DNA from 2 places in the Sorangium sp. So ce296 genome. Region 1 is predicted to be linked to the other one. Evidence: predicted binding sites of a transcription regulator. Region 1 holds the regulator's gene; the other holds the start of a gene.

Evidence for each region. The regulator HrcA, encoded in region 1, represses chaperone genes, less so after heat shock. The targets are predictions, from matches to a motif close to GNTAGCACTCNCCNNNGGNGAGTGCTANC.
Region 2: groES (co-chaperone GroES) is a predicted target of HrcA. The motif match lies at 2,172-2,200, and genes of this name have one in related genera.

What each region holds. Positions count from the first base shown of each region.
Region 1 covers NZ_CP150325.1:6,292,820-6,296,707, forward strand. Annotated here, with positions in the region: gene WME98_RS23405 (hypothetical protein) at 1-503, opposite strand, end outside; gene WME98_RS23410 (extensin family protein) at 574-1,368, opposite strand; gene hrcA (heat-inducible transcriptional repressor HrcA) at 1,739-2,782, shown strand; gene WME98_RS23420 (RluA family pseudouridine synthase) at 2,775-3,734, opposite strand.
Region 2 covers NZ_CP150325.1:11,210,671-11,214,558, forward strand. Annotated here, with positions in the region: gene WME98_RS41455 (hypothetical protein) at 1-62, shown strand, start outside; gene WME98_RS41460 (hypothetical protein) at 99-488, opposite strand; gene WME98_RS41465 (NUDIX hydrolase) at 584-1,279, opposite strand; tRNA gene WME98_RS41470 (tRNA-Glu) at 1,556-1,630, opposite strand; tRNA gene WME98_RS41475 (tRNA-Gln) at 1,670-1,743, opposite strand; gene groES (co-chaperone GroES) at 2,319-2,615, shown strand; gene groL (chaperonin GroEL) at 2,684-3,888, shown strand, end outside.

The DNA of each region.
Region 1 (3,888 bases):
GCGACGTTCGCCATCACGTCGATGACGGGGTTCTCGACGTAGCCGAGCTGGAAGCTCGGGCCTTGCACGATCCGGTTCAGCCGGCCCCACACGTAGATGTCGTCGCCCGCGATCTGGAAGTCGGGCCGGTACTCGACGGAGGTGGTGAGGGAGAAGCCGACCCGCTTGGCCGGCTGCATGTAGCCGTACCCGGTGCCGGCGATGTGCACGGTGACCGTCTGGGCGGAGTCGTTGACGTCGTACGAGCACTGCATCGGGAAGAACCGCCCGATGCTCGACGATCGGTCCTGGAGGCGCAGCGAGACGCCGCTCTTCAGCATCTCGGGGCAGATCTTGCTGGCGCCGAAGTTCGAGAACAGAAACCAGCGGAGGCCGGGGCTCGCGTTCACGGGGCCGCTGACGCAGGGGCAGCCGACGAACGTGAACGACAGCGCGACGGCGGCGAGCGTCAGCGCCGCCGATGCGGCGGAGGCGCGGGGGCGCGGGGAGCTTCGTGCGGGCACGCGGGGTAACATAGCGGGTCGACCTCGGGGCGAGAGCGGGTTTGCGCCCGGGAGGGCCGCCCCTCCCGGATCAGCGCACGAGACGCCATTGGACGCCGGGGGTCACCTCCAGATGCAGGTGGTTTTTGTGCGCCCGGTCGTAGTTGGGCGTGAGGATCGACGTGAAGATGTGCTGATCCGCGGCCTCGCACACGATGGAGCGCAGCTCGCGCGCCGCCGCGTCCGCGGGCGGGCCGCCGCTCGCGCCCTTGCCGGCCGCCCTGGGGCGCCCGGTCGCCTTGGCGCCCTCGCCGCACACCGGCGCGCCGCGCCTGCCGACGAAGTCGCGCTCGACGTCGAGCCACTCCTCCGCGAACCCGTCGCCGGCGCGCTCCTTGACGAACCTGTAAGGATCGATGGCGAGCCCGCCCGGGTGCCTCGTGGCCAGCTTGCCCTCGGGCCACACCTTCGACGGAGGGCGCCAGGCCGAGAACATCAGCACCTCGACGACGTCGTGCACGCGCAGGATCCGGCTGAAGTCCGAGAGCGCGAGCGCGAGGCGGCAGTCGAAGACGTCGTACGGGTTGTCCGCGCGCTGGTGAGCCGGCAGCGCCGTCCGGTAGAGGACCCCGCCCACCCCCTGCATCAGCCGCACCGGCGCGAGCACGCCCGGCGCGCGCGGCACCGGCTCGAACGCGATCTTCCGCCGCGCGAGCGCCGCGCGGCACTGCTCCGCGCTCATGGCCGCGTAGCGCGCCGACGGGCGCTTGGCCCAGTCCTGGTCGAACCGCACCTTCGGCTTGCCCTGCGCGCTCGGCGCGGCGGCGAGCGGGCCGAGCGCGAGGGCGAGGGCGGCGGCGGCAGCGGCGTGGCGTAAGGACGGCATCGTTGGCAGGGACGGCCTCCGGCGCGGCGTGGTGCCCGCTGGAGCTGAAGAAATGAAGAAGGAGGAAGGCCGGAGGGCCGGAGGGCCGGAGGGCCGGAGGGCCGGAGGGCCGGAGACGGAGCGCCGGAGGGCCAGCCACCGGCAGCGGCGATGCTGGACCCTCGGGCGCGGCGGTCGCGTCCATCCTACCGTGCCATTTGACCGGGCCGCGCGATCGCCTCAAAATAGGTCTCATGCGCATCCGTGGGCCCAGCGCCCGCACGCGCGTCTTGACGTATGGGAGCGAAGGTCCGGCCCGCATGGCTTCCCGGTCCGGGCGGTCCCTGGTCCAGGTAGCCACAGCGGCGCGCACCCGCCGCCTGCAGTCGACATGGGAGATGTTTCCAATCGCGCTCGAAAGATCCTTTTCGCCGCGGTCACCGAGTTCATCGCGACGGGCGACCCCGTAGGCAGCAGGACGCTCGCGCGCAAGTACGGGCTGGATCTCTCGGCTGCCTCGATCCGCAACGTGCTCGCCGACCTCGAGGAGGCCGGCTACCTCCACCAGCCGCACACCTCCGCGGGCCGGATCCCGACCGACCGCGCGCTCCGGTTGTTCATCGACGCGCTCGTGGAGATCCGGTCGCTCTCCCCCGAGCAGCAGGCCGAGCTCAGCGCCAGGTTCGCCGAGATCTACACCGTGGCGAGCGACCCGCTCCGCGAGACGGGGCGCTACCTGTCGGAGCTGTCGGGCGCCGCGGCGGTCGTCGCGGCGCCGCGGGCGGAGATCCGCGCCCTCGGCCAGCTGCGCTTCATCCCGACGAAGCCCGGGCAGCTGCTCGCGGTGCTCGTCTTCGCCGACGGCTCGGTCGAGAACCGCTTCATCTCGATCGACGAGGCGATCAACGAAGGGGAGCTCACCCGGATCCACAACCTGCTCGCCGACGTCATCGAGGGGCGCACGCTGGGCGAGATCCGGGATCTCTTCGCCCGCCGCCTCGCCGACGAGCGCCTCCAGATCGACGCGCTGAGGCGCCGCGCCTTCGAGCTCGGCAGCAAGGCGACGGCCGACGTGACGCGGCGGAGCGAGGTGGTCATCGAGGGGCAGAACCGCCTCATCGATCTGCCCGAGTACGCCGACGTCGACCGGCTCAGGAAGCTGATGAAGGCGCTCGAGGAGCGCGAGGAGCTCGTCGATCTGCTCGACCGCACGCTCGCCGCGGGCGCGGGCGAGGTCACCGTCTTCGTGGGCAGCGAGGCGGGCGACCTCGGCGGCGGCCAGCTCAGCCTCGTCGCCGCGCCGTACATGGAGAACGGGCGCGTCGCCGGCACCGTGGGCGTGCTCGGCCCGACGCGGATGGACTACGCGAAGGTGATGCCGCTCGTCGACGCGACCGCCGCGGCGATGAGCGAGGCGCGCGGCAAGGTCAGGTAGCGTCCTTCGGGCGCCGCTCGCGGAGCCGCTCGAGCACCTCGTCGAAGTCGGGGGGCGGCGGCGCCTGGAAGCGCATCGGCCGGCCGTCGGCGGGGTGGTCGAAGCCGAGCTCGACGGCGTGGAGCATCAGCCGCGGGGCGGGGATCTTCGGCCCGCGGTAGTCCCGCACGTAGACCGCCTCGCCGACGAGCGGGTGCCCGGCCTCGGCGAGGTGGATGCGGATCTGGTGCGTGCGCCCCGTCTCGAGGCGGCAGGCGACCAGCGTCGCGGCCGCGGCGCCGGCCCCCTCCTCGGGCCCGCGGAGCGCCTCGATCGGCTCGACGTGCGTCACCGCGAGCTGCCCCTCGCGCCGGCCGTCTCTGGCCGAGCCGCGCAGCCCGTCGCCCCGATCCTCGACGAGGTAGCTGCGGTACGTGCCGCGCGCGACGGCGCCGTGCGCGACCGCCAGGTACTGCCGGTGCATCGCGCGGACGCGGAGCTGCTGGGCGAGGTGCTTCTTCGCGGCGAGCGTCCGCGCGAAGACGAGCAGCCCGCTCGTCCCCTTGTCGAGGCGCTGCACCACGCCGAGCGGCGCCCGCCCGCGCAGGCGGTCGCGCCGGGCCAGCACCTCCCGCACCAGCGCGTCGAGCGTCGCGGCCTGCTCCGCGGGGTCCTCGTCGCCGTAGGGGATGGTGCTCACCCCGGCGGGCTTGTTCACCACCACGACGCTCGCGTCCGCGTAGACCACGAGCTCGCCCTCGAGCTTGCGCCGCCGCACCGTCTCGGGCCGCGGCGCGTGCAGGCGGACCTCGATCTGCTCCCCGCTGAGCACCCGCCGCCGGGCGCTCGTCGCCACCGCGCTCCCGACGAGCACCTTGCCGGTCTCGATCAGCCGGCGCGCGTCGGACCACGAGACCGACGAGAGCGCCCGGACGGCCCCGTCGAGCGGCCGCCGGTCCAGCGCGGCCGGCACGGTCCAGCGGCCATCCTGCGGGGGGCGCACCGGGGCGGCCGGGCCTTCGTCGATCGGATCGGCGGCGTCGCGGGGGTGGGGGCGGGGATGGGGGCGGGGGGTCGGGGCGGCGGGGCGGCGCGGGCGCATGAGGGGTCGTGGGGGGCGCCTCGGC
Region 2 (3,888 bases), 4.9 Mb from region 1:
CGACGGCGGGCCCCGCCGAGAGGGCCCGGCGGCCCGCGGAGCCGCGCCGCGCCTCAGGCTGACAGCGCGGGCGCGGGGAGCTGGCGGGGGCGCCCGCCTCAGGCCGACAGCACGGGCGCGAGGATCTGGCCGAGCTCCGCGGCGACCTTGTTCTGCTGCGGGACGCGCGCGCCGATCGAGGCGAGGTAGAGCGTCCGCTCGCACACCGTGAGCCGCGTCGCGTAGAAGTCGTCGTCGCCGGCGACCGCATCGACGAGCTCGTCGAGCTCGGCGTAGCCGGCGATCCTGTCGGCGCAGCCGGCGCCCAGCGCGGCGAGCAGCGCGAGATCGTCGTCGCTCGCCGCGCCCGCGGAGCGCGCGCCGCCGAGGAGCGCGCCCTCCTCGCCGGCGAGGGCGACGGCGCGCACGCCGCTCCCCTGCGTGGCCTTCGCCAGGTAGCGCCCCACGGCATCTCGAGGGACAGCGCTCGGAGTCTTCTGTCGGTTCATCGGGCAGCCTCCGGCCGCGACTCTGCCCCGCCCGGCGCGGATGCCCAAGAAATCGGCGCCCGCGCGCCGGAGCCAGGACGAGCTCGGCGGGAGCGCTAGCCGAGCGTCCACGGAGCCGGCGTCTCGCCCGCGGCGTGGCGGCGGATGCTCTCGAGCGCGTGCTCGTAGTAGCCGTCGCGCGCGGCCACGAACTCGTCGAGCCGCACGTCGCGCGGCGCGATCTTCACGGCGCCGCTCTCGTCCGGCGCTTGCCGCATCAGGCCGGTCACGCTGGGCACCTCGCCCCGGACGAGGCGCTGCGCCGCGTGGAGCGGGAGCGACAGCAGCGCGGTGACCTCGGCCGGATCGGGGCGGAACGCCGCGAGCGCGCGGCGGGTGGTCGCGAGCAGCACGTCCACCAGCTCGCAGTCGATGATGCCGGGCGCGTGGTCGTCCCTGTGGCGGCACGTGCCGAGCCGGATCACGTCGCCCGGCGCGAGCGGCAGGCCGATCTCCTCCTCGGCCTCGCGCAGCGCCTCCGCGAGATCCTCGCCGGCGCGGTAGTGCCCCGACACGGCGACCTCGAACGCGCCGGGCCAGGTGTCCTTGTCCGGGCTGCGCTGCTGGAAGAGCACCCAGGGCTCCGCGCTGCTCCGGCGGCCGTCGGGCTCGCGCTCGAGGACCACCCACACGTGGAGGCTCCGGTGCCAGTCGCCGTCGCGGTGGACGAGCTTGCGCGCCTTGCGCACGCCGAGCGGCTTGCCGCTGCGATCGAAGATGTCGAACAGCTCGTCCCCGTCCTGCGCCGCCATGGGCCCGAGGGTAGCGCACTTCGAGCGGAGGGCGCCGTTGCTACCCTGCGCGCTCCTCGACGAGGCCGTGCTTCATCGAGAAGCTCACGTGCCGGGCGACGAGGTTGGAGCGCCCGGCGATGCTCGACGAGCTGCTCCGGCGCGCACTGTTCCCCGCGCGACTCCCCGCGCGACCTGCAGACGCCGGCGGCGCACCATCGCGGGTACGCGAGCCACAGCCGCGGTCGCAGGGCGACGTAGGGGAGCTCTCGGTAGCGAGGAGAGCTGAGGTGATGCTGGCGATCCCAGCGGGAATCGAACCCGCGTTACCGGCGTGAGAGGCCGATGTCCTAACCGCTAGACGATGGGACCTTGTATTGTCGAGAAGGCCGATAGCAGAGCTGATCGACCTGGCTGGGGGACAAGGATTCGAACCTTGATAGCAAGAGCCAGAATCTTGCGTCCTGCCGTTAGACGATCCCCCAAGGGGTCAGCGCTGTGTTCATCAGCGCCACGGGCCGCGGAATCTACTCGGACCGGTGGGGTTGTCAAGCGATCAAAATCGGACCCGACCAAGAAAACCTCACGGGGCCGAAAATCCTCGGCGTTTTGCGCGTTTCGCGCATTTTGCGCGGGTTCGCTCCGTCCCCTCCACCCGCATCGAGCCCGCCGCGCTCGCGCTGCCGCTCTCTCGCAACCGTCCGGCGCCGCCGTCCCGTCCGTCCGCAGCGTCATCGCTCGCCCTCGGCCGCCCGATCTCTGGAGGGGGGCCCCCACGGCATTGCGACGGCTGCCCGGACGCTCTCTCCAGGAGCTCCTTCTTCATTCCACGGGGGCGACGGCCCCGGAAAAGTCGCGACTGTCTGCTGCGCGCCCTTGACGTGCCGGGCGACTGATTTACTTTCGGCCGCGGTTTAGCCACCGGCCTAGGAGAGTGCCAAGCGACTGTGATCCCGGGCACTTAGCTCTCGTCGTGTGGGCGGAAGGCCCCTGCGGGGGGGCGAACGGGACCTCCGGCGAGCCGATGGTCAGTCAACCAGCCGAGGACGAGGGAGCCACCATGAAAATCAGGCCGCTGCAGGATCGGATTGTCGTCAAGCGCGTCGAGAGCGAGACGAAGACCAAGGGGGGCATCATCATCCCCGACACCGCGAAGGAGAAGCCGATCGAGGGGCGCGTCGTTGCGGTGGGCAACGGCAAGGTCCTGAAGGACGGCAAGGTTCGCCCGCTCGAGGTGAAGGTCGGCGACAAGGTGCTGTTCGGCAAGTACAGCGGCACCGAGGTGAAGCTCGACGGCGAGGAGCACGTGCTCATCCGCGAGGACGACGTGCTCGCCGTGACCGAGTCCGCCTCCTGATCCGGATCGAGGGAAACCGAACCCAAGCGCTAGCAGACGCGGCCGCGCGGCCGCGAGGGGATTGAGAGATGGCTGCGAAGCAGATCGTTTATAGCCGCGGCGCCCGCGCCGCGATCCTGAAGGGCGTGAACACGCTCGCCGATGCGGTCAAGGTGACCCTCGGGCCCAAGGGGCGGAACGTCGTCATCGAGAAGAGCTGGGGCGCGCCGGTCGTCACGAAGGACGGCGTCACGGTGGCCAAGGAGGTCGAGCTCGCCGGCAAGCTCGAGAACATGGGCGCCCAGATGGTCCGCGAGGTCGCCTCGAAGACCAGCGACAAGGCCGGCGACGGCACGACGACGGCGACGGTGCTGGCCCAGGCGATCTTCGGCGAGGGCCTCAAGCTCGTCGAGGCCGGGCACAACCCGATGAACCTGAAGCGCGGCATCGACGCGGCCGTCGCGAAGGTCATCGAGTCCGTGCAGCAGGCCGCCAAGCCGACCAAGGACAAGGACCAGATCGCCCAGGTCGCCACCGTCAGCGCGAACGGCGACAAGGAGATCGGCCAGATCCTCGCCGACGCCATGGAGAAGGTCGGCAAGGAGGGCGTGATCACGGTCGAGGAGAACAAGCGCATGACGACGGAGCTCGAGACCGTCGACGGCATGCAGTTCGACCGCGGCTACCTCTCGCCCTACTTCGTGACCGATCCCGAGAAGATGACCGCGGTCCTCACGAACCCGCTCATCCTCGTCCACGAGAAGAAGATCTCGGCCATGGCCGACCTCTTGCCGCTGCTCGAGCAGGTGGTGAAGCAGGGCCGCGAGCTGCTCATCCTCTCCGAGGACATCGAGGGCGAGGCGCTCGCCACGCTCGTCGTGAACAAGCTGCGCGGCACCATCAAGGTCGCCGCCGTGAAGGCGCCCGGCTTCGGCGATCGCCGCAAGGAGATGCTGAAGGACATCGCGATCCTCACGGGCGCGACCGCGTTCATGGAGGACCTCGGCCAGAAGCTCGAGAGCGCCACGGTGCGCGACCTCGGGACGGCCAAGCGCGTCGAGATCGACAAGGACAACACGGTCATCGTCGACGGTCAGGGCGACAAGGCGGCGATCAAGGGCCGCATCGAGGCGATCCGCAAGCAGATCGCGGACACGGCGAGCGACTACGATCGCGAGAAGCTCCAGGAGCGGCTCGCGAAGCTCGCCGGCGGCGTCGCGGTGGTGAAGGTCGGCGCGGCGACCGAGACGGAGATGAAGGAGAAGAAGGCGCGCGTCGAGGACGCGCTGCACGC